One region of the Oceanotoga sp. genome, then DNA from elsewhere that is predicted to be linked to it. Evidence: riboswitches for the same ligand, from Rfam matches in the RefSeq annotation. Region 1 holds a riboswitch; each other region holds the start of a gene.
What was found. Region 1 has a riboswitch for cobalamin ahead of PWP28_RS06380 (ABC transporter substrate-binding protein). Riboswitches for the same ligand answer to the same signal wherever they lie in the genome.

Region 1 (7,767 bases):
ATTAATTGATATAGGGGGTGGTGTTTTTGTCACCCCCTTTTTTTATAATTTACTGGAGGTATAGAAAATATGTATAGAAGAGTTCTTTTGAAACTTAGTGGTGAAGTATTATCTGGTGAAGGAAATAAAGGATTTAACGATGATGCGGTTAAATATTTAGCTTCTGAAATAAAGAAAGTTTCTCAACATGGAATGAATATTGGTATGGTTGTAGGAGCTGGAAATATATTTAGAGGTAAAGAGTTAAAAGGTGTTACAAATAGTATTGCTGATCATATAGGTATGTTGGGAACGGTTAGTAATGCTCTGTATTTAAAAGACTACTTTGAAAAGATTGGAATAAAAAGTGTTGTTGTTTCTCAGATAGTTAAACTTCCTTCAGTGAGATCAATTCATTATGATGATATAGAATTATATTTTAATTCAGGTTATGTAGTTATTTTTGCAGGAGGTACTTCAAATCCTTTATTTACAACTGATACAGCGGCTGCTTTGAGAGCTGTTGAAATGAAAGCAGAAGTACTTATAAAAGCAACTAAAGTAGATGGAATTTTTGATAAAGATCCTAAAAAGTTTACAGATGCTGTGAAATATGATACAATTACATATGATGAAGCAATTTCTAAAAATTTAAAAGTTATGGATACAGAGGCATTTGCTATATGTCAAAAGTATAAGATGCCTATTAGTGTTATTAATTTCTTTGATAAGGATAATCTTTTAAATGCAGTTATGGATAAAAAAATTGGAACGAGAGTAATTCCTTGATGATATAAAGCTCAACAGGAGGTGTTTGTGCATGTCATACTTATACGACGAAATCGTGTCAGTAAAGGCAAGAGAAGTATTAGATTCTAGAGGTAACCCAACAGTAGAGGCAGAAGTTATGTTGGCAAGTGGTGCTGAAGGTAGAGCAATAGTTCCATCAGGAGCTTCAACAGGTATATTTGAAGCTTTAGAATTGAGAGATGGAGACAAATCAAGATTTATGGGTAAAGGAGTTTCAAAAGCTGTCGCAAATGTTAATGATGTTATAGCTGAAGAATTAGAAGGTTTAAACGCTTTTGATCAAGCTTTAATAGACCAAGTAATGTTAGATTTAGATGGAACTGAAAATAAAGAGAAATTGGGTGCAAATGCTATTTTAGCTGTGTCATTAGCTGTAGCAAGAGCAGCATCTGATTCTTTGGAAATACCTTTATATAAATATTTAGGTGGTCCAAATGCTAAAGTCCTTCCAGTACCTTTGATGAATATTGTTAATGGTGGAGAACATGCAGATAATAACTTAGATATTCAAGAATTTATGATAATGCCTGCTGGATTTAACAAATTTTCAGATGCTTTAAGAGCAGGAACAGAAATTTTTCATAATTTAAAAAAATTATTACAGGAAGCTGGCCATCAAACAGCAGTTGGAGATGAAGGTGGATTTGCTCCTAACTTTGATTCAAACGAAGAAGCTTTACAGTTCATAGTAAAAGCTGTAGAAAAAGCTGGTTATAAACCTGGTGAAGAGGTATTTATTGCATTAGACTGTGCAGCATCAGAATTTTATAATTCAGACAACAAAACATATCATATTGATGGAAAAGATTTATCTTCTTCAGAACTTGCAGATTACTATGAAGGATTAATAGATAAATATCCAATAAAATCTATAGAAGATCCATTTGATCAAGAAGATTGGGATGCTTATACAGGATTTACTGCTAAGGTTAGAACTAAAGCTCAGGTTGTTGGTGATGATTTATTTGTGACCAATGTTAAAAGATTACAAAAAGGTATAGATTTAAAATCAGCAAACTCTATATTGATAAAATTGAATCAAATAGGTTCTTTAACAGAAACTTTTGATGCAATAGAATTAGCTAAAAAATATAATATGACAAATGTAATTTCTCATAGATCTGGAGAATCAGAAGATACATTCATAGCAGATCTTTGTGTAGCAACAAATGCAGGATTTATAAAAACAGGTTCTTTATCAAGAACAGATAGAATTGCTAAGTATAATCAATTATTAAGAATAGAAGAAGAATTGGGTTCTGTTGCTCAATTTAAAGGTTTAGATTCTTTTTATTCAATAGATAAATAAACAATTCCCCCTATAAAAAGGGGGTTTTTTTATTGAAAAATTACTTGAGGTATTTTATATTTAGGATGAATTATGATTTCAGCTTTAAAATTATATATATCTTCTATTATTTTTTTTGTTATAACTTCATTTGGTGTTCCATCTTTTATTATTTTTCCATCTTTCATTATTAATATTCTATTAGAATAAAGACTTGCAAGATTTATATCATGAAATACAGATAATATAGTTAAATTTTCTTTTTGACTTAAATTTTTTATTATATTTAAAAGATACTGTGTATGACCAGGATCGAGATGAGAAGAAAATTCATCTAAAAGGAGTATTTTAGATTTTTGAGCAAAAGCTCTTGCTACCATGACTCTTTGTTTTTCGCCACCAGATAAATTAGAAAAACTTTTTTCTTTAAATTTATAAGTATCTGTTTTTTTCATGGAATTGGATATTATGTTTTCATCTTCTTTATTTTCTGTAAAAAAATCAAATTTTTTTGAATAAGGTAATCTGGAAGTTTCCACAATACTTTTAACAGAATAATCAAAAATAGTGTTAAATTCTTGAGGAACAACGGCTATCAATTTTGAAAGTTCTTTCAAATTTAAGGATTTTAAATTTTTAGAGTCTATAAATATATTTCCATATTTTAAAGGAAGAATTTTAGATATTAATTTTATTAAAGTTGATTTTCCAGCCCCATTAGGTCCAATTATTGATACAATTTCTCCGTTTTTTATATGAAGATTTTTAATATCTAAATTGAATCCATTTCCATAATTAAATTTTATATTATTTATTTGAATCATAATTTTTTCCCTCTTTTTTTCATAACATATATAAATAAAGGCGCTCCGATTATAGAAGTTATTATTCCTATTGGAAGTTCGGAAGGAGCAAAAATTGTTCTGGATATAAAATCACTTATAGTTAAAAAAATTCCACCCGATAATATAGATATTAAACTAGAAATTAATGAATATGGTCCTTTAATTTTTCTTACAAGATGTGGTATTATTAATCCAACAAACCCTATTATTCCAGATTTTGAAACAGCTATAGATACAGCAAATATATTTGTTAAAATTAGTATCATTTTTATTTTTTCTGGATTTACACCAGAATATATTGCCATATCATCACCCATAGATAAAACATTTAATTCTTTATTATAAATTATTATTACGATAGTTTGTATTAATAATACTACAGTCAATATAAATATATCTTCCCATGTAATAGAAGCTGTACTTCCCATGAGCCATATATTTACATGTATTAAATTTCTCCAAAACATTACTGTTATTAATGTTGTAAATGCATTGAACAAAAAACTAACTATTACACCACTTAATATTAAAGATAATACGGGAAATTTTTTCCCTTCTTTTGCCAACATAAATACTATGATTGCAGATATTATAGAAAATATGAAAGAAAAAGTTTCTAATCCAAAAAATAAATGTAATCCTAATATACCAGATAAAGCCGTATAAATTACAGCTCCAAAAGAGGCTCCAGAAGATATTCCAAGTATATAAGGGTCTGCAAGAGGATTTTGAATTATTAACTGTAATATATTTCCAGATAAAGCTAAAATACCTCCAATTATAAAACTACCTAAAATTCTTGGTAATCTCAAATCCATAATGAGTAATTTATATGTAGAATTTTCTTGATTAAGGAATAATGTTTTTATTACTTCTTTTAATGGAATATTTACACTTCCCAAAGAAGTAAAAATTATTATAGATATAAAACTTATTATCAAAAGAATAAACAGGAGAGGTATAATCCTCTTCCTGTTTTTAATTTTTTTTATAGTCATTTTGACTCCTTTATTATTTCATATATTGATTCTAATGCTTCTATTAATGAAGGTGATGCTTGTGAAGCTTTATCATTATTAATTGAAAATATTTTGTTGTTTTTAACAGCATTTACATTTTTAAATTGAGAAGCTGATTTTAAAGTTTCAATTCCAGAATTATCTCCCATAAAATAAGAAGGAACAATAATTATATCTGGATTTTTAGAAACTATAAATTCTGGGCCAACAGAAAGCCAACCATTATTTCCAGTATATGGTGAAGCAACATTTAAACTACCAGCGATTGATAGTAATTCATTCATAAAAGAACCTGTTCCACTTGTCCAAATTGATGAAATATTTTGACTTGAAATCATTGCATACATAACAGTTGGTCTTTCTGACCAAGTAGATGTTTCTTTAGAAATATTAAGCATTCTTTCTCTTAAATTTTTTGATAATTTTATTGCTTGTTCTTTTTTATCAATTATAGTTCCTATTAAAACTGTGTCTCTTATTATATCATTTATGGATAATGGGTTTATAACTATAGTTTTTATATTATATTTTTCTAATCTTTCAAGTTCTTTTTCTTGGAATCCACCAGATATAAATACAATATCGGGATTTAAGCTTATTATTTTTTCAAGATTCAAAGGTGTCATATTTCCTATTTTTTCAGCTTCAATGTTATTATCCCAATCAGTAACGCCTACAACAAGATCTTCTGCATTTAAATGTTTCAAATAATCAGATACAGCTGGTGCAGCAGAAATTATTCTCTTAATATCTTGGTCTATTTTTACAGGTCTTCCAAGATCATCTATTATTGTAAATGATGATAAAGCTATAATTCCTACTAATAACAATAGAACAATACTCAATGCTTTTTTCATTTTTGCTACCTCCCGTAATAATTACGCCAAGGTAAAAACTAACTCCAAACACTTTGGCGCGAAGTGCTTGAATTTTTAAAAATTATAAATAAAGTATCCCGACTTATGAGTTATATCCTCCAAATTACCCTTCCCGATTTTTTAATCAGTGGTATGTAATTTTTTGTCCTCAATCACGGTGGCGCGACCGTATTAGATTTTCACTAATTTCCTTTATTTATTATTTATATATTTTTTTTTAAAATACTTGACCAAATCCAAATTCAAATTTTCCTTTTAAATTTTTGTCCCAACCATATTCAAATCTGATTTGACCCAGTAAAGGAATGTTAAATTTTAAACCAGTTCCAAAAGACCAAATATTATCATTCAATATATTATTTAAATTATTTGAAGTATTTCCATTATCATAAAAAGCATATATATCAATCGGTACTGGATTTTTTAATAGTTCATAAGCTAACTCAGTATTAAATAAATACATATTATTACCTTGTTTAGAAGATAAACTATATCTTCTTACACTATTCATTCCGCCAACTGAATAATTGAATAAGGAATAAGGATCATTAGAGAATCCGATTTTTAATCTTGTTCCAAAAGTAAATTTATAGAAACTTGTAAAATATTTACCTTCTAAAGTATTACCAGTATAATATTGATCTGTGTTATTTAGATTTAATCCTCCAAAAACTCTTGTTGAAAAATATTCTCCCGAATAAGGTCTATATGGATTATCTAATCTGTTTAATTTGTAACCAATACCAGTAGAAAGTCTTTTTATATCATTTGATTTTAATTTTTGATAATAGTCATAGGATAAATCGGTTGTTATATATGAAAAATCTGAAAATTTGAATGAAGGTGAAATAGAAAATGATAAATTATTTGTTATAGAAGCACCTAAAGTTTCTACATATTCACCATTTGGTACTGTTAGATATGATGTGCTTAATCCAAGATCTATATCTGTTTTAAAGATTTTTGATACATTATAATTTAATCCGAATTTATATTTATTATTCAAAGGATTTAATTCAGTGTTTAGTCCAAAAGTTTGACCATAACCGAAAGGATTTGGAATATAAAAACTTAAAGTTCCTGCAAATCCATAATACCAATCTTTTACATCTGGCATAGACCAAGTTAATCCACCAGCTATCTTAACAGCATTTGTTCTTTCATGTGGATGAATCTCAAAGTCAACAGAATCTTCTGACATTGAAATAGGGTTTATATCAACACTTTGGAAAAAACCTGTTCCAGTGAATGCTCTATAGGTATCTTGTAATTTATTTAGATTTACAACTTCATCTTTTTTTAATTTTATTAAATCATCTATTATATAATCTTGGGTTTTTGCCGTAGCATCTTTTGTTATTTTTATATTACCTACTTTTTTCTCATTAAAATTATATATTAAATCATTATTTTTGTCTATATTTACTTTTGTATCAACAAATAAGAATCCTTCTTGTGTATATAATTTATTTATTACATCTAAAGATTTTAAAATATCTAAATTAGAAACAGTTGAGTTTTCTGTTATTATTTCTGATACCTTTTCATTTAATCTAAAACTTTCGATAGAATCATTACCATTATACTTTATTTTATTTATTTTGGTATTATCATCTATAACTCTTCTTAATTTTCCATCTAGTACAAGATTTAATTCTCCACCCAAGGATTCTTCTATATCTACGGGTTCCCATTTTATAGAAGTTTCTTCACTAAAATAAGGTAATGAAGCTATAGAAGACATCAAACCCTGTAATTTTTTTATATCTGGATATGATTCTTTTAATTTTGGCCTAAACAGGAAAAATTTATTTTCATAGTCTTTTCTAAATTTAAAATTTAGATCTTTCTTTACTTTTTCTTTATCTAATTGGGCATATTCGCCTTCTAATTTCAAATCCCAGAGTTTATATTCATTTATTATGAATAATAAAGTATTTTCATCATATTTGTTATTGTTAATTTCTGTTGCTTCAAGTGTTACTTTATCACCTAATAATTTAATATTAGAACTTATTTCTATAGTACTATAATCATTATTCGTATAATATAAATTTATGGAATTGAGTGCTTTTTGAAAGTCATATACATTTAAAGGAATATCTGTTTTTAAATTTAAATAATCTTTTAAATCTTTTTTATCGACAAATCCATCACCATATACTTCTATTTCAATATTTTTGACTATTGGATTTGGATTTATTATTAATTTTAAATTTCCATTTTCTTCGTCTAATTCATAAGAAAGCGAATTGAAAAAGCCGAGATTATTTACTTGTTTCATTGCTAATTTTATGTCTATATCTCCAACATAATTTCCGATTTTTATATCATAATTATTCATAATATTATTTATATCTGTAGCAGCATAAGATATATCTGTACTATACTCTATTGAATTGAGTTTTGTTATTGAGAATGAAAGAGTCAATAAAGATAATATAAAGATCATTAGAATTGATTTTTTCATTAAAATCCTCCTTTTAATTCTTTTTCTAAATTATAAATATTTTGTTTTATCTGTAACATAAATTTAGGAGTATCATATATATTTTCAAATGAGTTTTTTAATTGTTTTGTATCTATTTCATATCCATCATCTAAAAAAGTTCTTTTTATATACCAATTTATTTTAGAGTCGAGATATATAACAAAATAAAGAGCATTTGAAAGATCTCCTAATGGTTGGCAATCAATATTAGTTTTTACAAAAGTTGCATTTACAGTTGTACCATTGTTTGGTTTTGTTTTGATATTAAAACTACCACCCGTTAATTCACAAGAGAACTTTAAAAAAGGCAATCCCATGCCAATTTTTTTCTTCCTCTCTTTTTTTGTAGTATAAAAAGGAGTAAGTGCATTGTTCAATTCTTCTGAATTCATCCCTATTCCATAATCTTTAACTTCGAAAGAAAAAAAATCTTTGCTTTCGATAATAATTAATTTAC
Region 2 (7,767 bases), on a different contig from region 1:
CAATCTACTAATATATCACTTAAACTTATCACTGCATAATCTAAAGTTAAAGGTGAGCCTATTATAGATGCAGCTGAATTAGCAACTGTAATTCCAGGAATAATTTCTATATCAACTTTATAATTTTTTGAAAGTTCTAAAGCTAAAGAAGCCATTCCATAAACTCCAGAATCACCACTTGATATAAGACTAACTTTTTTACCGGATTCAGAAAGTTCTAAAGCTTTAATTACTCTTTCAGTTTCTGTTCGCATACCAGTACAAATATATTCAGCATGTTTAAAATCATTTTTAATTCTTTCTACATATTTTGAATAACCCACAATTATGTCAGAATTATTTAATATTTCAATAGATTTCTTTGTCATAAATTCTATATTATTTGGTCCTATACCTACTATAAATAATTTATTATTCATAAAAAACCTCCGGAACTTCTTCAATTTTATAATTATTCAATCTCCACAAAGGAGCTGAAATTTCATATATAACAAATTTCGAATTATTATTTTTGCCTTCAAAAACTTTATTTCCATTAAAAGAGCCTAAAAAGGCAGATGGTTCTGATACTGCTATTGCATTTGTAGCTCTTTTTACATATTCATTCCCCTTTATATTTAGGAATCTTGCAGCCTTATTTAAAGAATTCGATGTAAAAGAATTGGAATTATAAATATTATTTAATCTTAAAAATCTATGAAAAGTTTTTGTATTCCATTTTTTTTCTATTGAAGCAACATTATTTATTCTATTTAAAAAATATTTTGGTACTGTCTCATGAAATTCTTTATTTAATGTTTTAAAATCAGTATTTTTATGAAAACCGATTCCAAGAGTATACTTTTTTGAAAATAAAGAAATATTTTTATCTTCTCTATCTAAATAGATAATAGGATTTTCAGAAATCTTGAAATTTTTTGGTATATAAAAATTTTTAAAATCTTTGCTAACAGGCAAATATTGATTATTTAAAATATAATTATTTATATATAATATATGTTTTTTTTCTACAAAAAGATTATTATCTCTGCAAAATAAATCTAAACCAGTTAATCCGTTTATATCTGTTGAGGTGGTATAAACAAAATTTGAATTAGAATTAATTGATAAAAGTTCTCCAATTCTATGACCACCTGCCATATGTGAACCACATAATAAAGTTAAATTTTTAAATTTTTCATCGTATACAAATATTGAAGGATCAGTTGTTTTATCTTTTAAAAAATCAGAAATCATTCTTACAACAATACCAGAACTTCCTATGAATATTATTGAATCGAAGAAATCAAAAGCCATCTTTATTTTTTCTTTTAAAGAGCCTTTTTTTATTTCAAATATATTTAATTCATTGAAAAATCTTGGTATTTTTATTTTTCTTATCGAAATTAAGCAAATTTTCATGACTCTATCTCTGTTCTACAACCATGAGAAAATTTTTTATCATATAATTTGGACTTTATATTTTCTTTTTTAAAAACCATAAAAAGTGTTAAAAGGGAAGGAAAATCTATATCATTCCAATCTTTTAATTGTTTTAATTCTATTCTTTCATCCTCTCTTGAAAGTTTATGACCAATCGCAAGATAAGCATCTTCTGTATAATATTTTTTCAATAAATTTAGTACTTCATATGGTTTTGAACCAGAAAGATATATTGCACATGAAGGTTGTTCTTTTAAAAAATTTTCAATATTTTCAGGAACTTTTGTTCTGCCCTCTAATCTTGTTATAACTATTGATTGAACTATTTCAGGTGAAGTTAATTCTATAGCTAATTTAGATGCAAAATAAGAATAAGCACTTATTCCTGGAATAACTTGATAATCTAATCCTAATTCTTTAACAGCATTTATTTCTTCATCTATTGCTGAATAAATAGCTGTATCTCCTGAATGAACTCTTGCTATATTGCTGTCTTTAAACTTATTGAATATAAATTTTATATCTTCTAATGTCATAGAAGCACTGTTAAATATATTTACATGATCAACTAAATCTAATACTTCATTGGATACTGTAGAACCAGCATATAACAAAACATCTGATTTTTTTATTAAATTAAATCCTTTCACAGTTAAAAAATCTACACTTCCAGGACCAGCACCAATAAAATTAATCATTTTTTTCACCTCTTATACAGTAAAATACATGTTCGCCTTTAAAGGCAGATTTTTCACCTAATTTGTTATTCGAAAATTTTGTATACATATCATACTCAAAGTTAAAATTTTCTATAGAAAGTATCATATTTAAACTTTCTAAAGTAGTTACAGAAGAAATTAATAGACTATTCTTTTTCATTTTAGATGTTATTTTATTTAAAGCTTCTAAATTTATTCCTCCACCTAAATGAACTATGTCTGGAGATTCGTATTCATCTAAGATATCTATAAAATCTTTATTTATTGCTTCTATTTCAGGATTAAGGTTTGTATTCAATTTTAAACTTTCAAATCTATCATAATCTTTTTCAAATGCATATATTAAACAATCTCTATTAAAAAAAGAAGAAATGAATAAAGATGTTGCTCCGCTACCAGCTCCTAAATCCCAAATTACATCATGTTTTTGTTTTCTATTTAAAGTATTCAATAAAATAAATCTACTCCATTCTCTTGAAACTGGAATATTTTTAGTTGAAAGATCTGAATTTTTAGGAAATAAATTTATAAAATCATTTTCTTGAGGTATTAGAAGAAGAATCCAACGTCCTTTTTTGAAATCTATAGGCGTATTTGATTTAAACTCAAATATTTCTTCATTTTTTGTACCGAGTTCAAATCCAGCTACTATGTCTACTTTTATATTTTTTAATATATTAAATAAAGAATCATAATCTTTTTTATTTTTTACAAAATATGCAATTTGATGATTATCATTCAATGTTTTAAGGACATCATTATAAGTTTTTCGAAGATTATGTGAATTATGACCACTTATATAGCGAACACTATTCATAGGATATTTAGCCTTTTGGCATAAATAATTTATTGAAGATGGTGAAATTAAAACTTCATATTCATTTTTTGAAAGTTTATCCATAATTCTTTTTGAATATGAAAACATTAAAGGGTTTCCAGAAACCATTAAAACAGAAGTTTTAAATGTTTTCATCTGAGATATTAAGTCAATTACATTTTCATCTTTTAATGAACTATATATATCCATTACATGATATTTTGCATTTGGATTTAATTCCTTAGACATACCCAAAGAAAAATTAAAACCAGCAAAAAAATCGGCTTTTTTTATTATTTCGAGTTGTTTTTGAGTTAAATTTTCAATTTTATTGATCTGTGTTCCTAAAATATAAATAATTTTGCTCATCTCCTCTATGTGAAATTATCTGAGTTTTATCACATAAAGAAATAACAAATTCGGCATTGAATTTATTACTTAATTTATGGGATATATATTCAGACACAAATATAAAAAATTTTTTGATATTTATATCATTATTCTTTAAAATATCCAAAAAATTATAAATAGTTTTTAAATTAAGTATTTTGTCAATGACCTCTTTGTCATATTTTTCAGTAAACAAAATATATAAAAGGGCTAATAATTCATTTTTTGAATCTGTATACCTACTGTCTGTATTAAGATTTAAACCGGCAAGTTTTATTAATTTTTGAAAACTACCAAGTATATGTATTTTTTTAATACCCATTTCCAATGATTTTTCTATAGAATAACCGATATGATTTCCACATAATATATAATCCTCTTTAAAAAAAGAATATTTTTTATATATTGAAAGCCCTTTTCCACCTAATAATAAAGTAATTGTATCGAATTGTTTTGAAACAATGCTAATATGAGGGATCAAAGATTCTTTCCATGCGTTTTCATTCATAGGTTCAACAATTCCAGTAGTTCCTAAAATGGATATTCCATCAATTATGCCAAGATTTTCGTTTAAGGTTTTTTTTGCGAGAATCTCACCATTTTTTACATTTACTATAACTCTGCCATTCTTAATATTCTCTTCATTTAAAACTTTTTTCATCATCTCACGAGGAATTGGATTAATAGCAAATTCTCCTTTGCTTATATCGAGTCCATCTTTGGTGATCTTTCCTACTCCTTCATAAGAATCAAAAATTATATTATTTAAATTTTCATATTTAAAGGAACAATAAATCAAACATTGATTTGTTATATCGGCATCATCACCGGCATCTTTCTTTACAAAAGCATATTTTAAACCTGAAATAATTTCATATTTATATATTGGAATATTTATTAATTCTCCATTAGGTAATTCTATATTTACATTGTCTGGTTTTATATTATACTTATTAAAAAGAACAGAGGCTTTTAAAGCCGCAGTGGCTGCAGTGCCAGTTGTGAAACCACGTTTTAATTTTTTACCATTTACATTTACATACCATTCCATTTTATAAAGACCTTATTAAAGCATTAAAAATGGCTACAGCTATTGTAGAACCACCCATATTTCCTGGTAATGTAATAAAACTGTGTTGTGATTTCATTAAAGCTTCTTTGCTTTCTGCCGCTCCTACAAAGCCTACTGGAACTCCAATAATAAAAAGTTTCTTTTTGGATTCAAGCAACTTAAAAAGTGCAGTAGGTGCATTTCCAACAATAAAAATACCATCTTCCATTTCAAGTGCTTTCTCCATAGATAAATAGGCTCTCGATATGCCAGTTAATTTAGATTTCTTCGATATAGCTTCATCGCTAATAAAACAGTCTATATTTAAATTTTTTACAAAATTCTTTGATAAACCGCTTTTTATCATATTTACATCTGTGTAAATTTTCTTATTTTGAATTTTTCTTTTAAAAAAATCAAAATAATCTTCAGAAAAATAAAGCTTGTTCCACATATCAAGATTTCCTGTGGTGTGAATGACCCTTTTTATTACATTTGATTTTATAGGGTCTACATCGTTTAGTTTTTCTCCTAAAGCTTCTGTAATTATTTCAAAGCTTCTTTTTTCGATATTTTTAGGATTTACAATATAGTTATGCATTTGTATACCAACTCCCATAACAAAAATCCTTGCTTTTCACACCAAGAAAAAGCAAAGTTACGAACTTAAAAGGTAGGTCTCCCGACTTACAGATCATTTTACTAATCAAGCCTTCCCAGTTAAAAACCAGTGGCATTTATGATTTTCATCCCTGCATACGGTGGCTGGGCCGCTTAGGATTTTCACCTAATTCCCTGTTATACACCTTAAAAGTTTATATATTAAATTTTACCTATTTATCTATACCTTTTCTGGATAAAACACCTTTTGAATAATAATGTTTTATCTCTTTCATTTCAGTTACAAGATCGGCTCTTTCTATTATTTTTTCATCAGCCCATCTTCCAGTCAAAATTATTTCTGTTTTTCCATTACTATTTATAGCATCTAAAACTTCTTCGGCTGTTAAAAGATTAAATTTAATAGCGATATTTATTTCATCCATGACTATTAAATCATATTTTTGAGAAATAATTTTTTCTTTTACATCGGCAAGTGCTTTTTTTGCAGCATTTATATCTTTTGTTTCTGGAGATCTTCTTATAAAAAATCCTTCTCCATACTGTACAATATCAATATTATCAAAATAATTAGAAATTGACAACTCTGATGAGTCCCTATTTTTTACAAATTGAGCTACAAAAACTTCTTTATTCGATAAAATGCTTCTCAATACAACACCAAAAGCAGCTGTAGTCTTTCCTTTTCCATTGCCGGTATAAACATGAATCATTCCATTTTTCATAATTATACCCCCAATATATTAATAATTTAAGCTATAAAATAATACCAAAAAGTTAATAATTTGTCAAAGGGGAAAAATATTTTTTGATATAATTAATTTATGTAAAAAAATGAATTTATTTTTTAACATAAGCTTGACTTATACAAATATATATGGTAGAATTAAGTAGGAAAAACTACAATAGGAAGTGATTTATATGGAATTATCAGAGAGTCTTGAAAATTATTTGCTTGCTATATATGAAGCACAACTTGAAAACAACATTGCAAGAGTTAAAGACATTACAGAATTGATGTCTGTAAAACATACTTCTGCCATAGACGCAATAAAAAAATTAAAAAGTATTTCTTTTGTTACTTATGAAAAAAGAGGTTATGTAAAATTAACTCAACCCGGAATAATAGAAGCTCAAAAAATATATAAAAACAGAATGACTATAAGAAGTTTCTTGATGAATGTTTTGGACATATCCCCTTTTGAAGCAGAAGAATTATCATGTAAAATGGAACATATAAAGTCTGAAAAGCTCATTCAATCTATGGATATTCTAAGAAATTTTATAGAAAGCAATACAGAAATAAAAAATAAATATAAGCAGTATATTACTAATTATAAAGATAAATCAAGCACTTTTGAAAAAACTTTAAAAGATTTAAAAGTTGGAGAAAAAGCAAAAGTTCTTGAAGTTAGAGGTAATGAGGCAATAAAAAGACGATTAATGGTAATGGGAATAACCTCTGGAATAGACGTAGAATTATTGAGAAAAGCCCCCTTAGGAGATCCGATTGAAGTACTTATAAGAGGCTATAATGTTGCAATAAGAAAAACCGAAGCTGAAAATATTATTTTAGAAAAATAGACTGAAAAGTCTATTTTTTTTATTGACAAAGTAAATTAAAGGTGGTAAAATAATGTAGAACTAACTACAAAAGGAAGATTAAATTGATGACTGAAAATCTTGAACATTATTTAATAGCTATATACAAGCTATATTTACAAAATAAAATAATACAAGTTAGAGACATAACTAATGAAGCGGAAGTGAAACATTCTTCCGTTATAAGTGCCTTGAAAAGACTTGAATCGTATGACTATATAGAGTATATAAAACATAGTCATATAAATTTAACTCAAAAAGGCATAATTAAAGCTTCAAAATTGTATAAAAGAAAATATATAATGAATAAATTTTTGTTGGATTTTTTAAATTTTAGTGAAAAAGAGGCGGATGAAGTTTCTTGTAAAATAGAGCATATAAACTCAAAAAATTTTTTAAATTCTATAGAATTATTAGAATCTTTTTTTGAAGAAAATGAAAATTATAAAATCGAGTTTCAAAAGCATTTGAAATCTATCAATTTAAAGGAGGAATAAAATGCCTTTAGTATTTGCAAATATTGGAAATTTTATAGTTGAAAAAATAAGTTCAGGTCTTATGATGAAAAGAAGACTTGCAAAAATGGGAATAATAGAAGGAAAAAATATAGAAGTTTTGAGTGGGAATTTTGGAGGCCCTATAATTATATTGGTGGATGGAAGTAGATATGGAATAGGTCAAAATATGGCTAAAAGGATTTTTGTTAAAAACATATAAAATATTATTTTTTTATTTTTTTAAAATTAGGGAGGACTAACAATGTTTCTTGATGAATGTGAAGTAGGATATTCAGGCAAAATAAAAAAGCTTGAAGGAAATTTAAAAGTCAGACAAAGACTTTTAGCAATGGGATTAACACCAGGAATAGAAATATTACTCGTGAGAAAAGCGCCTTTGGGAGATCCTTTAGAAATAAAGATAAGAAATTATTCTTTAAGTCTTAGAAAAGAAGAAGCAAAATATATAGAGATAACCGGAGGCGATAGAGTATGAAAACAGTTGCTTTATGTGGTAATCCAAACAGTGGAAAAACTACAATTTTCAATGCTTTAACTGGAAGTCATCAACATGTAGGGAATTGGCCAGGAGTTACTGTTGAAAAAAAAGAAGGAAAACTTAAATATAATGATGAAGAATATAGAATA
Region 3 (7,767 bases), on a different contig from region 1:
CAACCATTTAAAAGTGTGGAATATCCAAAGAATTTTTCTTCATCTTCGGTATAACCAGATTTGGAATTTTTAAGTGTTTCAGCCAATTTTGAAGTATTACCTTCTAATTCTTTATGTACTATCAATTTATTATCATTATTTACTAGATATGCATAGCCTGTATCATATACTTTTTCACTTAAAACAAGATTTTTTATATCATCAAATAAAAAATCCATTCCTGCAACGGCTATAAATCTACCATTGATTATAATAGGTTTTGCATAAGTTATTAGCATAGTTCCATCCCAGTCATATGGGTCTGTGAAATAATTTGTTTTTGTTTTCTTTGGGACAAAGTACCATACCATATCATCTCTTGATTCTACAAAATTTTCTTTTGGTGTTGTTGGTTGTAATACATAATCATTTTTATCTGCTTTATAATATACATTATAAGCTTTATCTGTATAATCTGGATCAAAGTGAATATATGAAGAATCATTTCCTTGAGTACTTATAGCAATATTTTTCATAAAAGGTTTTATTGATTCTGTAAATTCAGCCATATAATCATCATCATCAAGTCTTTTTGTATCTATTTCTGCTTTAATATAATCTTCTATAGCATCAACTTTTAAAGTGACCTCTGAAAGTATGGAGTTGAAGTCTAAAGTAGCTGTTTCAGCCATGTGTTCAAGCCTTGAAGTTGCTTCAGCAGTTATAGCTTTTGAACCTTCATATAAGGTGAAAATCACGAGTGTTAAAGTCATCAATACTATAGTTATTATTGTAGGTATTAAGATTTGTTGACTAATTTTTTTCATATTAACCCCTCCATTTTTAGGTTTATAAAAATATATAATCTTTATATTAACTATATAATAATATTATATTATTAATAATATAACTTATGTAAAAATTATACCACAAAAAAATACAACTTTTAAAGTAAAAAAATTAAACATTTTAATTTTTAAAACTTTATTAAGAATAAAAATATAAAATTAATATATTTCTTTATATTATCGGTTGATATAATAAAGAAATTAGGAATTTAATATAAAAATAATCAAAGTTCAAAAAAAATTAATGTAACGATTTTTTGGTTGAAGAATTAAAAAAACCTATACTTGTGTATGTATCAATATTTAGTGTTGAAAAGGTAAAATTTGAAAAAAAACATTATATATAGTATAATTAATTCAAGAAAAATAAATCATACTACTTATAGTTAATTGGAAGTATTATTTTATAAAACTTATTTTATTAAATAATGCTTTTATTTTTTTGATGTTTTTTTAGGAGGGTTAATATGGATATAATAAATAATTATTTGAATCAAAGTGATTGGAAAGTAAAAGAAAATTCTAATATGCAATATTCTTTACAAGGATTAAATAATCATATTCATCAGGAAATAATAAAGAATTACTGGTTAGAAGAAGTTTATGATAATTATAATTCTAAAATTAAAGATTATCATAAAAGAGGAAATATGCATATACATGATCTTGGATCTTTATCGAGTTATTGTGTAGGCTGGGATCTTGAAGAGCTTTTAAGAAAAGGTTTCAATGGAGTTGAAAATAAAGTTGCTTCTGGCCCTGCAAATCATTTGAGAACTGCTTTAATGCAAATAGTCAATTTTTTATATACAATGCAAGGGGAAGCTGCTGGAGCTGTGGCCTTTTCAAATTTTGATACGCTTTTGGCACCTTTCATATATTATGATTCATTAAAATATGAAGAAGTTTATCAAAGTATGCAGGAATTCATATTCAATATGAATGTGCCTACAAGAGTTGGATTTCAATCACCATTTAGCAATATAACTCTTGATATATTTGTACCAAATACTTATAAAAATAAAAAAGTAATAATAGGTGGTAAAGAGAAAGATAAAACATATGAAGAGTTTCAAACTGAAATGAATATGCTCAATAAAGCATTTATAGAAGTTATGATGAAAGGCGATTATGATGGAAGACCTTTTTCATTTCCTATACCAACATATAATATAACAAAAGACTTTTCATGGGATGATGAAGTTTCAAATATGATAATGGATATGACTATGAAATATGGTACCCCGTATTTTTCAAATTATGTAAATTCAGATATGAGCCCCGAAGATGCGAGAAGTATGTGTTGTAGGTTGAAACTTTCAAATAAAGATGTTAAAGAACATATGGAACAACTTTCTTTTGGCTTCGTGAATGATACAAAAGATGAAGAACAAGCAGATGAAGTTAAAAGAAGGGGTGGATTATTTGCATCTAACCCTCTTACAGGATCTATAGGTGTGGTAACTCTAAATATTCCAAGGTTGATGTTTTTATCAAATGGAGAAGAGAAAAAATTCTTTGAACTTTTAGATGATACTATGAATATTGCTAAAGAATCACTTGAAATAAAAAGGATTAATGTTGAACAATGGACAAAAAGTGGACTTTACCCATATACTAAAGTTTATCTCGATGGAGTTTATAAACTCACTGGTCAGTACTGGGCAAATCATTTTTCTACGATAGGTTTTGTTGGAATGCATGAAGGTTTATTAAATTTTGGTATTGAAGATGGGATATTGAACCCAGAAGGTAAGATTTTTGCACAAAAAATTATGGACTATATGTTAAAAAAACTTGAAGAATATAATAAAGAGACGGGGAATCTTTATAATCTTGAAGCTTCACCAGCAGAAGGTACGAGCTATAGACTTGCAAATCTTGATTTTAAAGAATTTGGTGCAGATATAATACAATCTGGTGATGAAGATACTAATTATTATACAAATTCAGTACACCCTCCTGTGAAATTTTTTGAAGATCCTTTTGACTTATTAGAACATCAGGAAGGTCTTCAAGATAAATGGACTGGTGGAACAGTTTTACATATATTTGTTGGAGAAAAAATAACAGATAGAGATGTTTTAAAAGAATTTATAAAAAAATCATTTGAAAATCATACATTACCTTATATGAGTATAACACCAACATTTTCTATATGTAAAAATCATGGATATATTTCTGGAGAACATTTTGAATGTCCTATATGTGGAGAGAAGTCTGAAGTTTATTCAAGAGTAGTTGGTTATTATAGACCTGTTCAAGCTTGGAATAAAGGTAAACAAAAAGAATATGTTGAAAGAAAGCAGTATACCATATAGTGTTTCAAATATTGGAGGAATTCATATGTATTGTGGATATAGATCTTTTAGTTTTGTAGATTATCCTAAAAAAATATGTTCAGTTCTTTATACTTCAGGATGCAACTTTAGATGTCCATGGTGTCATAATTGGAAAATAGCTTTTGAAAAAGAAAAAAATTATATAGATGAAGAACAACTTCATAAATATTTAAATAAATCTAAAAAGAGAGTAGAAGCCCTCTGTATAAGTGGAGGAGAACCTACTATATATGAACAGTTATATGAAAGTATAAGGGATATAAAAAATAAATTTAATTTTTATATAAAATTAGATACAAATGGTAGTAATCCAAAACTTTTGAGTAAAATTATTAAATCAAAAAATATAGATTATGTTGCTATGGATATAAAATCGAAGCCAAATAAATATAGCGATCTCACAGCTGTAAAAAATTATTGGGAACAGGTATATCAAAGCGTTTGGATGTTGAGAAATTCTGATATTGATTATGAATTTAGAATGACTTATGTTCCAGGATTATCCGATGAAAAAGATATAGAATTTTTTGAAAATTTTCTTTTAAATTCTGAAAAAGGTTATATAACAAATGCAAAATCTACAGAAATTTATAATATTGAAAAAAATGAAACTATAAACACAGATAAGCTAATAATGAGATAAAACTGGTATTAAATACCGTTTTATCTCGTTTTTTTAAAATGTATACTTTATGATAGAATATATTCGTAAAATTAAATAAATTTTTTTAGGTGACGGAAGTCTTAATAGAGAATTTGGTGAAAAGCCAAAACGGTCCGGCCGCTGTGAGCAGATACGAAAGTTCCATAAACCACTGATATTATTCGGGAAGGGGAACGATTAGGTTTGATGCTGTAAGTCAGAAGAACTACCTAAAAATTTATTCTGTGCTTTCTCCGGGATTGGAAAGTAAGAAAAATAATTGTATATTTAAAAATACAATAATTCTTTCTTGCCATTTTTCGGAATGGAGAGAAAGAATTTTTTTTTGGGGAGGATATAGGATGAATAAACGGATTATCAAGGAGTATACATTATCGATTATTGGAGTTTTTTTAACAGCTGTTGGATTAGTATCTTTTTTAATGCCATACAATATAGCAGCAGGAGGTGCAAATGGAATAGCAATAGTTATAAATGGATTTACAAATATTCCAGTAGGGATTTTGATGTATGGTGTTAATATAGTTTTATTTTCAATAGCTTTTATTTTTATTGGAAAAGAGTTTGGGTTCAGAAGCATTTTTTGTACATTTTTATTAAACTTTTTTGTGGATTTTTTAGATAGAATCGTTCCATTTCCAAAATATAATGGTGATGATATGTTTTTAGCAGTTTTTTTTGGAGTTATAATATCAGCCATTGGAATGGGAATAGCATTTTCTGTTAATTCTTCGACTGGTGGAACTGATATACTTGCAAGAATAATGAATAAATATACAGGATTGCCACTTGGAATATCACTTTTATTATTAGACTTAATAACAGGTATTGCTGCTGGTACTGTATATGATTTGAGAGTTGGAATGTATTCAATAGTTTCTGTAGTATTTAACGGACTTACTGTAGATTTTGTTATGAAGAGCATGAATACAAGTAATATATTGACAATAATTTCTGAAAATACAGATGAAATAATAAATTATATATTAAATAATCTTGATAGAGGAGCATCTATAATAAAGGCTCAAGGTGCTTATACCAATCAAGAAAAAAATTTTATATATGTTGCAGTTAATAAAAAACAAAGGGGTGATATAGTTAGAAAAATTCAAAAAATAGATCCAAAAGCATTTATAATAATACAAGAAACTCTTGATGTAATAGGTTATGGATTTAAAAATTTTCATAACTTTATATAAAAATAAGGAGGTAAATGATGAAAATTCATGAATTTACAGGAAAGAAACTTTTGAGGGAATATGGTATAAATATCCCACAATCTCAATTAATAATAGATAAAATTCCCGAAAAAAGATTGATACCCAGTGTTGCAAAATCTCAAGTTTTAGTTGGTGGAAGGATGAAAGCTGGTGGTGTATTATTTATAAAAAAAGAAGATGAATATACAAATACTATAAATGAACTTCAAAATAAAGAAATAAAAGGAGAACTTCCTTATGGAATACTCGTTGAAGAACTTATAAATATAAAAAAAGAATATTATATATCTATTTTAATAGACAGAGAAGATAGAGATATAAAATGGGTATTTTCTTATGATGGTGGTATAGAAATAGAGAGTTCAGAAAATATAATAAAAGGTACTTATAATGAAGTATTTCTTAAAGCACCGAGAAAAATAAAAGAAATAATGCCTAATTTATATAATCTCTTTATAGAGAAAGATTTAACATTATTAGAAATAAACCCGATAGTTGAAACACAAGATGATGAAATTTATGCACTCGATTGTGTTATGCATGTTGATGATAATGCAATATATAGACAGAAATGGTCTCAAAGATTTCTTGAAAAAACAGATTATAATTTTCACTATGTAGAATTAGAAGGAGATATAGGGGTTATAGGATGTGGTGCTGGAATAGTAATGGCTACTATGGATACTGTTAGCAATTATGGATTAAAACCAGCCAATTTTTTAGATATAGGTGGTGGAGCAGATAAAGAAACTACATTAAAGGCTTTAAATCTTTTAAAAGATAAAGGAATAAAAAATATAGTTATGAATATATTTGGTGGAATAACTCAATGCGATATAATAGCTCAATCTATAGTAGAATTTGAGAAAAAAAACGAAGATATAAAACTTTTTATAAGGCTTACAGGTACTAATGAAGAAAAAGGAAATGAAATACTCTCTGAGAATAATTTGAAAAATTATGAAGATATGGATACTATGATAAAGGCTTTAAAAGGATATTTAAGGGAGTTGGAAATATGATAAATGGAAAAGAAAGAGTATGTGTTCAAGGAATAACGGGAAAATATGGACAATTTCATACAAAAAAAATGAAAGAATATGGAACTAATATAGTATGTGGTGTTTCAAAAAATGATCTCATAGATGAAGTGTATGACATTCCTGTATTAAAAACTATGAAAGAAGCTGTTGAAAAATATAATGCTGATACATCAATAATTTTTATTCCAGCTAAAAATGTAAAATCAGCTGTTTTAGAAGCTATAGAAAGTGGTATAAAAAAGATAATAATAATAACTGAACATGTACCAGTTCATGATATGCTTATAATAAAGTCTAAAGCAGATGAAAATAAAGTTTTAATAATAGGACCGAATTGTCCAGGTATAATACTTCCAGAAAGATCTAAAATAGGTATAATGCCAGAAAAAGCTTTTAAAAAGGGAGATATAGCTATAATATCAAAAAGTGGTACTTTGATGTATGAAATTGCAGATTATCTTTCAAATAATTCAACAGGTATAAGCATAGGGATTGGATTAGGTGGAGATATGATAATAGGAACTGGATTGAAAGAAGCTTTTGATTATATAATAGAAAATAAAATAAAAAAGGTTATAATAATAGGTGAAGTTGGTGGTAGTGAAGAAATAAAAGGAATAAGATATGCTTTAGAAAATAATTATGATGGCAAAATAAAAGCGTTTTTTGCTGGTCGAACAGCACCGAAAGGAAAAACTATGGGACATGCTGGAGCTATAATTGAAGGATATGAAGGAAGTATAGAATATAAAGAAAAAGTATTGAGTGATTTAAATATAAAGGTTTGCAAGAGTATCAAAGATTTAATATCGTAAAACATAATCCTCAAGTAGATTTAATTAACTTTATCTACTTGAGGATATTTTAAATCTGAATATATTACTTATTAAAATGGAAAAAATGGATAAAACTATTAATGAAACACCGACATTTGAAATGTCTGCTATCAAACCCATGAAAAATATCATTATGGCTGTAAAAATCGTTTCAAATTGAGATTCTGTTGATAAACCAGTTGCCATAGATTTTAGGTCAATTTCTTGAGAAACTTTTGAAACTGCTATTGGTTTTCTCAAATTTTCTATTATATATATTAAAAAGAAAAATATTGTGGATAAATAATAAAGTTCAAATACAAAAAATATACCGCTCATCATACCTGATAAAAGACCAATAATCATAGTTAAATTTAAAGGTTTTTCAAGTGTTTTATATTTTTTTACTATTTTAGAAGAATTTTTTGAAGAAATTGCAGTTAAAATATAAAGTATAAAATATACAATTCCAACAAATATAGAAACTCTTTTTTGATCATTTAAAAATAAAAATATAGGAATATTTAAAGCCAACATCTTAATTATGGGCTGTAAAAAATCTTTCATGCTTTTATAATAACCCGCATAAAAAGATGAATTTATTATAGCTTTTAAAAACTCTTTATTTTTAAAAGAGTTAAAAATCCCTTTAAAAACATTTTTAAAATGTAATTTTATATCTTTTAAATTTATTTTTTGAATATCTCCATCGAGTTCTTTGGGATATGTAGAAAGATTTATTAAATCTATAAAATAAGGTATTATAGAAGCTAAAAATATCATAGAATAATTGCCAGCATATAAAACTAAAATGGCAGCAATTATAGATGAAATAGCTGATCCTATTTGTGACCAT
Region 4 (7,767 bases), on a different contig from region 1:
CAAAGGATATGAAATAAATGAACAAATGAGAGATATAGAACCATTCCAAAAGACATATCTTGTAAATGATAGACTACATATAATATAGAACAATATAACAACAAACATAAACAAAATATAGACCCAAATAAACGTATATGGAAAGAAAGTAAAATACAACAACAATGGACTGATGTATAATCTATTCAATAGTAAATCACAAAACATAATAAATATACAAGGAGAAGAATATGTATGTACTAAATAGTATTTAGACAATGATATACCCCGATATGCAAATAAAAAGAGAGATTATTATGATGATAATGCAGGAATAAGTTAGGTAGCAAAAATAATATAGGCAAATAAATTATCTGAACATATGAGAGAATACTATGATGGAAATATAACAATAATAGGAAATACAAAAATAAAACCATATGATAATTTAGATATATAGGATAGATATACAAATATGATTGGAAAAATAGAAGTATAGCAAGTAATAACAAAATATGATAATGAAGATGGTTTCATAACAACAGTAGTACCAAACATGCTAACAGATACATCAATACCCCATAATATAGGAAGAGCATGGAATGTGATGATGAATGTAAACACAATGATAGTATACATAGCAGGTTAGGTAGTGGGATAGACAGCTTTCAGCGGATTACCACATTTTGACCATTTTGTATATAATTCTTTGGGTTAGTTAGATATTGTTTTGGGTGATTTTAATATTGGATTAAATATATTTGGAGAAGAAATAAATGATTAAAATTTGAAAGAAGATGAATAAAAATCATCTTCTTTTTTTAAATTAAAAATGATATAATCAACAAAGTAAATATTATAATAAGTGGGGGTAAATGATGAAAAAAATGAGGAAAATAGTATTAATAATAATGTTAATGATAATATTAGTAGTTGGAACTATGTTAATAAAGACATTAATAGATTTTCATGAAGAAGAGAAGATTAGGAATGATAAAACAAAGGGAATTATTAATAAGAGTGAAGATATAGATAAAGATATTACTGATCAATCTACAGAGACTATTATACATGGCCCTATGTATATTAAGATTTATAATCATTTGGAGAATCTCTATTATGATGATGTTAAAAATGTTATAAAACATGATCAGAATTTAATTAGTTATTATTTTATAGATAAAGAAACTGATAAAAGAGTTATGTTTACTGTGAATAGAAAAAATAGACTTTTTTATTTTATGTTTGAAGCAAAAAGTGATGGTTTAAATGAAAGATTAGTAGATAAAATGGTGTATGATGATTATACTCCTTATGGAAAAGATGTTCAAGAATTATTAGTTGGAGGTATAGTATTATCTTTTGAAAAATCTTTAAAAGGAAATTATTTAAATCATCATAAAGTTTCAATATTTGATTATTCCATTCATATAACTTTTGTTGAACAAGAAAATTATTATGCTGTATTTTTTATAGATGATATCGAACAGTAGCCAATATTTTTGAAAATATAATACAAAAATTATTATAAATAATGCATGGTTAGTCTAAGATATAGAAACCATGCATTTTTTGTTTAATATCTCCAGTACCCAGATTCACGAGGGATATACGCAGATTCAAAGATTCATGGGATATAATGGATGTTTAATTTTTTAGTGTATTCACTTTTATTTATTTTGGCATTTACTTCAAAAACTTCTTTAAACATTTTTTCTGTCAAAACTTCTTCTGGAGTTCCCATATTATAAATTTTCCCATCTTTCATTATTATTAAGTAATTACAATAATATGCTGCTAAATTCATATCATGTATTGCTGAAAATGTTGTTTTATTTAATGATTTTAATATATTCATTATTTGAATTTGATATTTTATATCGAGATGATTTGTTGGTTCATCGAGTATTATGAACTCACTTTGTTGAACTATAGCTCTTGCTATGAAAACTCTTTGTTTTTCACCACCAGATAAGCTGAAGAAACTTCTTTCTTCATAGCCTTTTAAACCAACTATCTCTAATGCTTCATCTACAATTTTTTCATCTTCTTTTTTATTACTTTCAAATAATTTTTTATGAGAGTATCTTCCCATGAGGACTATATCTTTTATTGAAAAGTCAAAATCAATTATATCATTTTGAGCGACTACTGAGACAATTCTTGCGAATTTTTTTGAGGGTAAATTTTTTATATTTTTTTCTTCTATATATATTTTTCCATTGCTTGGAGTTAGTACTTTGTAAATATTTTTTAAAAGTGTTGATTTTCCACATCCATTTGGTCCGATTAGTCCTACAAAACTCTTTTCTTTTATTTTTAAGTTTATATTTTCTATTATTTTTTTATTGTTTATATTATAATTTAAGTTTTCTATTTTTAATTTAATCATTTTTTGCCTCCAAATGAATAGGAGTTTTTTCTTAATAGATATAAAAAGAAAGGAGCACCCAAAAATGAAGTTATAACTCCTATAGGTATTTCTTCGGGAGTGAATGCAGTTCTTGCGAAGGTATCTGCCCATATTAAAAATAATCCTCCACTTAGAATAGAAAAGGGTATTAATTTTTTGTGAGTAGATCCTACAGCTTGTCTTGAAATATGCGGTATTATCAATCCTATGAATCCAATGATTCCTGTTAAAGATACTATAAATCCAGTTAATAATGTGCTTATTATTATTATTATTTTTCTTATTAATTCAGTGTTTATTCCAAGAGTTTTTGATGTATCTTCTCCTATAAGTATTCCATCGAGTTCTTTATTGAATATATACATTATTGTTGTAGATATTATCAAGAGTAAAAAAGGTAATAAAATATTATTCCATTTAGCTCCTCCAACACTTCCAACCATCCAGAACATTGCAGATCTTAATTTTGAAGAATCTTTTGCCGTATATACCATAAAAGTTGTCAATGATGAGAACATGGCTGATACTGCAACTCCTGTTAAAACGAGTTTGCTCGATGAATATCCAGAACCAGAATGAGCTATTTTGAAAACTATTAGTGAAGATAAAATAGCCCCTAAAAAAGCCCCTATTGAGGGGCCTAAATAACCTAAAAAACCAAATATTCCGAGTATTATGGAAGCAACTGCTCCTGCAGAAGCTCCTGAAGATATTCCCAGAATATAAGGATTGGCTAAAGAGTTTCTCGTTAATGCCTGCATTAAAACGCCAACAAATGAAAGAGTTGCTCCCGTTATAAAAGCCATTAAAATTCTTGGGAGTCTTAGATTCCAAACTATTGTTTCTATAGATTTTGCCCATTGTATTTGAAATATTTCTTTGTTAAAAGTATTATTTATTATTATTTTCCAAACATCTAAAGGATTTATTTTTACTGGACCTATAGTTATTGTTATGATTATTGATAGTATGATTATTAAAATTAATGCCATTATGGAAAATAAAAAAGTGCTATTTTTTATTTTCATTTTTTGAAAATCTCTGGATAGAAGCCTTTTGTCATAGTTGTTATAGCATTAATATTTCTTATTCCAGGAGATAAATCGGCTAAACCTATTTTTACAAATTTATTGTTTTTTACTGCATCTAAATCTTTTGTTGCGGGATTTTCTTTTAGGAATTGTACTTTTTGTTCATAAGTTGTACTTCCATAGTCTACTATTAATACTATATCTGGATTTGATTGAGCTACTTTTTCCCAAGATACATTTGCATATGCTTTTTGTATATTACCAAATATATTTATACCTCCGGCTTCTTGTATTAAAGAACCACCAAGACCAGAACACACTACAAAGGCTGAATCTTTTCCAGAGTCATATGCCAATACTTTTACTTTTTTTACATTTGATGGAACTTTTTTTCTTACATCATTTATTTCATTTTGCATACTTTTTACGAGTTTTTGAGCTCTATCTTCTATATCAAATATTTTTCCTATTGTTATAAAGTCTTCGTATACTGTTTCTAATGTTGCATCTGGTTCTACTGATTTTATTATTAATGGTTTTATATCCATTTGAATGAGTGTTTCCACTGATCCTACATTTTTATCTGTTAAAGCTGAATGCCATCCAGTAACAAAATCTGGATTTACAGATAAGAATATTTCTTTTGAAGGGTATCTATCAGAAAGTATTGGTATTTTGTCATAGGCTGTTTTTAATTCTGGTAATATTTCATTGTCTGCCCATGCAGTTCCAGCCATTTTTTCTTCAAGATTTAAAGCAAGAAACATTTCTGTTGTGAAATGTGAAAGAGTTACAGCACGTTCTGGAGATTTTGTATAAGTTATTTCATAATCTTTTCCTTGATGAGTAAAATTGACTGTAACTGGTTCATAAGCTAATACTAAAATTGAAAATAATAAACAAAAAATTAGACTTAAAGTTTTTTTCATATAACACCTCTCATAATATTTTTAGCATAAAAATAAAAAAACACCTTCAAGAAGAGGTGTAGGGACATTAAATAATCTTATTAAATTAATAATGTCACTCATACCATCCTCGTGATATAAGTAATATTGTTTATTTTTGGCTGGTAATCTGACTTAGGCTTTATGCCATTACAGTAGCGGGACTGTGTCGGATTTTCACCGAGCTTCCCCATTTGAAAAACAAATAGTTTTACCAAAAATAAGTGTTTATTAACTTTTATGCATAGATTATTATATCAAATTTATAGTTAATAAGAAATGTGTTTATTATTAATATTAAAATAATCGGAGAGATAACTCTCCGATTATTGTATATTGCCATCTTTTATATGAAGATCTAATTGATTGAAAGGAATTTCTATATTATTTTCATCAAATTTTGTTTTTATAATTTTTGCTATTTCTGTTGTTGAGGTTATGTAGTTTTCTCTTTCTGCCCAATATCTTATTATGAAGTCTATTGATGAAGAACCATAACCAGTGAATAATATCATAGGTTTATGAGAATCATCTGAATATAATTTTTCATAAGAGTTTACAGATTCTTCGAGTATTTTCATGGCTTTGTTTAAATCTGTATCATAAGCTACTCCAACAGATATTTCATTTCTTCTTATGTTTTCAGGCCAGAAATGTGTAACTGTTGATGACCAAACGGATTTACTTGGTATATTTATTAATTTTCCATCCCATGTTTTTAATATGACATGATTTAATTTTATTTCTGATATAGAACCTGAGTTTCCGTTTATTTCGACTGCTTCACCTTCGATTATTAGTTTGTTTACCATTATTAATATTCCACATATTAAGTTTTCAAAAGGTTCTTTTATAGCAAAACCTATTATTATACTTGATGCACCCAATCCAGCCAATACAGGTGCAAGATTTTTAAATAAAACTGAGACTATTATAAAGATTGCAAGTGTATATAATCCTATATCTAAAAGTGTTTTCATGGTTTTTTTGTACTGAAGATTTATTTTTGAGTTTTTTTCAGATAGTTTCAGCATAGTTTTATATATTATTCCAGAAAGCATTTTTGCCACTATAAATATTATAAAACTTATGCCAATTCTTACAATCCAGCTTATTATTGCTGCGGTTGTTTCATTCATATTAATCCCCTCCTAATAATATATGTTTTTTTATTCATATATATTATATAATAATTTGGGAGATTTTTTAATTTAAATAAAATTTATTTGTACCTTTTTTTAATTTGTGAGGTTTATTTTTAATTTTTATTTCAATTTCTCTTTCGGAATTTATAATTATTGTATTTTCTGTTATGTTTATATTTAATATATTATTTTGCCAATTAATTTTGTAATTTAGGCTTTTCCATTTTTTTGGTATCCATGGATTAAAATTTGGAATATTATTTTTATCTATTGAAAATCCTCCAAATCCATAAACTATACTTTGCCATGAACCGCCAGTAGAAGCCGCATGTAATCCAAGTGCTGTATTTTTTTGATTATCTTGTATATCTGTCATTATGGTTTTTATAAAATAATTATAGGCATTATGTGTATCTCCAATTTTTAAACCCATTATTGAATACATAGATGGACTTAAAGAAGATTTATGCATTGTTCTTTTTTCATAATATTCATAGTTTTTTCTTTTTATTTCTTCTTCGAATTCTTCACCTAAAATTAATAATAACATTATTACATCTGGTTGTTTTATTAATTGTGTTTGATTTAGTTTGTCTAATTCTATGTTTTCTGGCCATAAAGGCATTTCATTTTCATCATATTTTTTTATTTTATAATCTTTTAAATTGAAGTAGCCTTCAAATTGCTCTATTATATCGTTTTTTGAAGATAAAAATATTTTTTTATAAATATTTTTCCAGTTTTTTATGTTTTTTTCTGATATGTTTGTCTTTTTTATCAAATCTTCGTATTTTTTAGGGGATTCTATTTTATATTTTTCTATTATTTCACAACATTTTTTTATATTCCATTTTGCGAGGTAATTTGTATAGAAATTATTGTCTACGTGTTCATGGAATTCGTCAGGACCTATTACTTTTTTTATTTCATAATAATCTTTATCCTCATTGTGAGTTAATCGAGATTCCCAGAATTTTGTGGTTTCAATAAATATTTCATATCCATAATTTTCCATAAACTCTTTATCATTTGTTGCTTTGAAATATTGCCAATATGCAAGAGCTATATCTGAACTTATATGAAATTCTTCATCTCCAGTCCATATTCTTACGGGATTACCGAGATAGTCTATTCCCCATTTTGGAGTTTCTTCAAGGCCTATATCTGCTGATTCCCATGGGAATTGTGCACCATTATAACCATTATTTTTTGCATTTTCTTTTGCACCTTTTAAAGTGTTGAATCTATAGAGTAATAGAGATCTTGCAATTTCTGGATAAGTATATGTAAAAAATGGTAACATAAATATTTCTGTATCCCAAAATATATGGCCTTTATATCCTTCGCCATGTAATCCTTTTGCACCTATACTGACTGTTGGATCTTTTTGATATGCACATGATATCAGATGGAATAGATTAAATCTTAAACCAGTTTGTGCTTTATCATCACCATCAATTGTTATATCTATTTTTTTCCATATTTTTTGCATTTCTTTTATATGTTTTTTGAATTCTTCTTCAAAGCTTGAATTTTTATATAATTTTATATCATTTAATATATTTTCTTTTGGAGTTTTAGAATTTCTTGAAGTATGTATTAAACAATTTTTTTGTATTTTATAAGTCCTACTTTTTTTTACATATATTTCGTATACTTCTTCTACGAGTGTTTCTAAATCATAAAATTTTCTGTTTTTTATATTTTCTGAATAAAGTCCTGTCCATTGAGAAATAATTGATTTACTATCATTTGTTTTGACTTGTAAATATAATCCATTTTCTAAATCTTTTATTTCATCGGTTTTATAATGTTTTGATTTATTTATAGGATCGAATTTTGAATTAGTTATATTAGAGTTTATTGTATTTTGTATTGTCAGTTTCCCATCAAAATTTATTGGGGTTATTTCATATTTTATCATCATTAAATGTTCATCAAATCTGCTTACGAATCTTTTTGATTTAATATTTATTATCTTGCCTTTTGGAGTTTTTAATTCTGTTTCTAAATTTAGAGTTGCTTCTTTCATGTTTAGATATCTATCATATTTTAATATTTCTGTTGAATCTAAAGTTATTATTTCATCTTCTGAATATATTTTAAATTCTAAAGGATCTGGAAGATTTACTATTTCTTTTACTTGGGCATTTGATTTATCAAATATTCCAGCTACAAAGTTTCCTCTATTATCAAATGAAGAGAGTTCATTATAACCTCTTATGCCTCTATATCCATTTGCAAGGGTAAAT

Region 2: another riboswitch for cobalamin. It lies ahead of PWP28_RS09095 (precorrin-8X methylmutase); the one in region 1 lies ahead of PWP28_RS06380 (ABC transporter substrate-binding protein).
Region 3: another riboswitch for cobalamin. It lies ahead of PWP28_RS02855 (YitT family protein); the one in region 1 lies ahead of PWP28_RS06380 (ABC transporter substrate-binding protein).
Region 4: another riboswitch for cobalamin. It lies ahead of PWP28_RS03965 (ABC transporter substrate-binding protein); the one in region 1 lies ahead of PWP28_RS06380 (ABC transporter substrate-binding protein).

Annotation. Positions count from the first base shown of each region.
Region 1 covers NZ_JASUSU010000016.1:10,909-18,675, forward strand. The annotation lists gene tsf (translation elongation factor Ts) at 1-5, shown strand, start outside; gene pyrH (UMP kinase) at 70-768, shown strand; gene eno (phosphopyruvate hydratase) at 800-2,098, shown strand; gene PWP28_RS06370 (ABC transporter ATP-binding protein) at 2,128-2,901, opposite strand; gene PWP28_RS06375 (iron ABC transporter permease) at 2,898-3,920, opposite strand; gene PWP28_RS06380 (ABC transporter substrate-binding protein) at 3,917-4,798, opposite strand; cobalamin riboswitch at 4,890-5,013, opposite strand; gene PWP28_RS06385 (hypothetical protein) at 5,037-7,289, opposite strand; gene PWP28_RS06390 (ATP-binding protein) at 7,289-7,767, opposite strand, start outside.
Region 2 covers NZ_JASUSU010000029.1:3,251-11,017, forward strand. The annotation lists gene PWP28_RS09070 (precorrin-3B C(17)-methyltransferase) at 1-419, opposite strand, end outside; gene PWP28_RS09075 (cobalamin biosynthesis protein) at 412-1,401, opposite strand; gene PWP28_RS09080 (cobalt-precorrin-4/precorrin-4 C(11)-methyltransferase) at 1,398-2,120, opposite strand; gene PWP28_RS09085 (SAM-dependent methyltransferase) at 2,113-3,327, opposite strand; gene cbiD (cobalt-precorrin-5B (C(1))-methyltransferase CbiD) at 3,287-4,399, opposite strand; gene PWP28_RS09095 (precorrin-8X methylmutase) at 4,401-5,000, opposite strand; cobalamin riboswitch at 5,054-5,224, opposite strand; gene PWP28_RS09100 (cob(I)yrinic acid a,c-diamide adenosyltransferase) at 5,233-5,745, opposite strand; gene PWP28_RS09105 (DtxR family transcriptional regulator) at 5,942-6,604, shown strand; gene PWP28_RS09110 (metal-dependent transcriptional regulator) at 6,691-7,119, shown strand; gene PWP28_RS09115 (FeoA family protein) at 7,121-7,339, shown strand; gene PWP28_RS09120 (ferrous iron transport protein A) at 7,382-7,615, shown strand; gene feoB (ferrous iron transport protein B) at 7,612-7,767, shown strand, end outside.
Region 3 covers NZ_JASUSU010000006.1:30,613-38,379, forward strand. The annotation lists gene PWP28_RS02840 (methyl-accepting chemotaxis protein) at 1-806, opposite strand, end outside; gene PWP28_RS02845 (ribonucleoside triphosphate reductase) at 1,295-3,148, shown strand; gene PWP28_RS02850 (anaerobic ribonucleoside-triphosphate reductase activating protein) at 3,174-3,812, shown strand; cobalamin riboswitch at 3,883-4,061, shown strand; gene PWP28_RS02855 (YitT family protein) at 4,175-5,032, shown strand; gene PWP28_RS02860 (succinate--CoA ligase subunit beta) at 5,050-6,075, shown strand; gene PWP28_RS02865 (CoA-binding protein) at 6,072-6,911, shown strand; gene PWP28_RS02870 (MFS transporter) at 6,942-7,767, opposite strand, start outside.
Region 4 covers NZ_JASUSU010000009.1:14,355-22,121, reverse strand. The annotation lists gene PWP28_RS03980 (hypothetical protein) at 858-1,472, shown strand; gene PWP28_RS03975 (ABC transporter ATP-binding protein) at 1,607-2,371, opposite strand; gene PWP28_RS03970 (iron ABC transporter permease) at 2,368-3,420, opposite strand; gene PWP28_RS03965 (ABC transporter substrate-binding protein) at 3,417-4,352, opposite strand; cobalamin riboswitch at 4,473-4,604, opposite strand; gene PWP28_RS03960 (mechanosensitive ion channel family protein) at 4,697-5,509, opposite strand; gene PWP28_RS03955 (glycosyl hydrolase family 65 protein) at 5,577-7,767, opposite strand, start outside.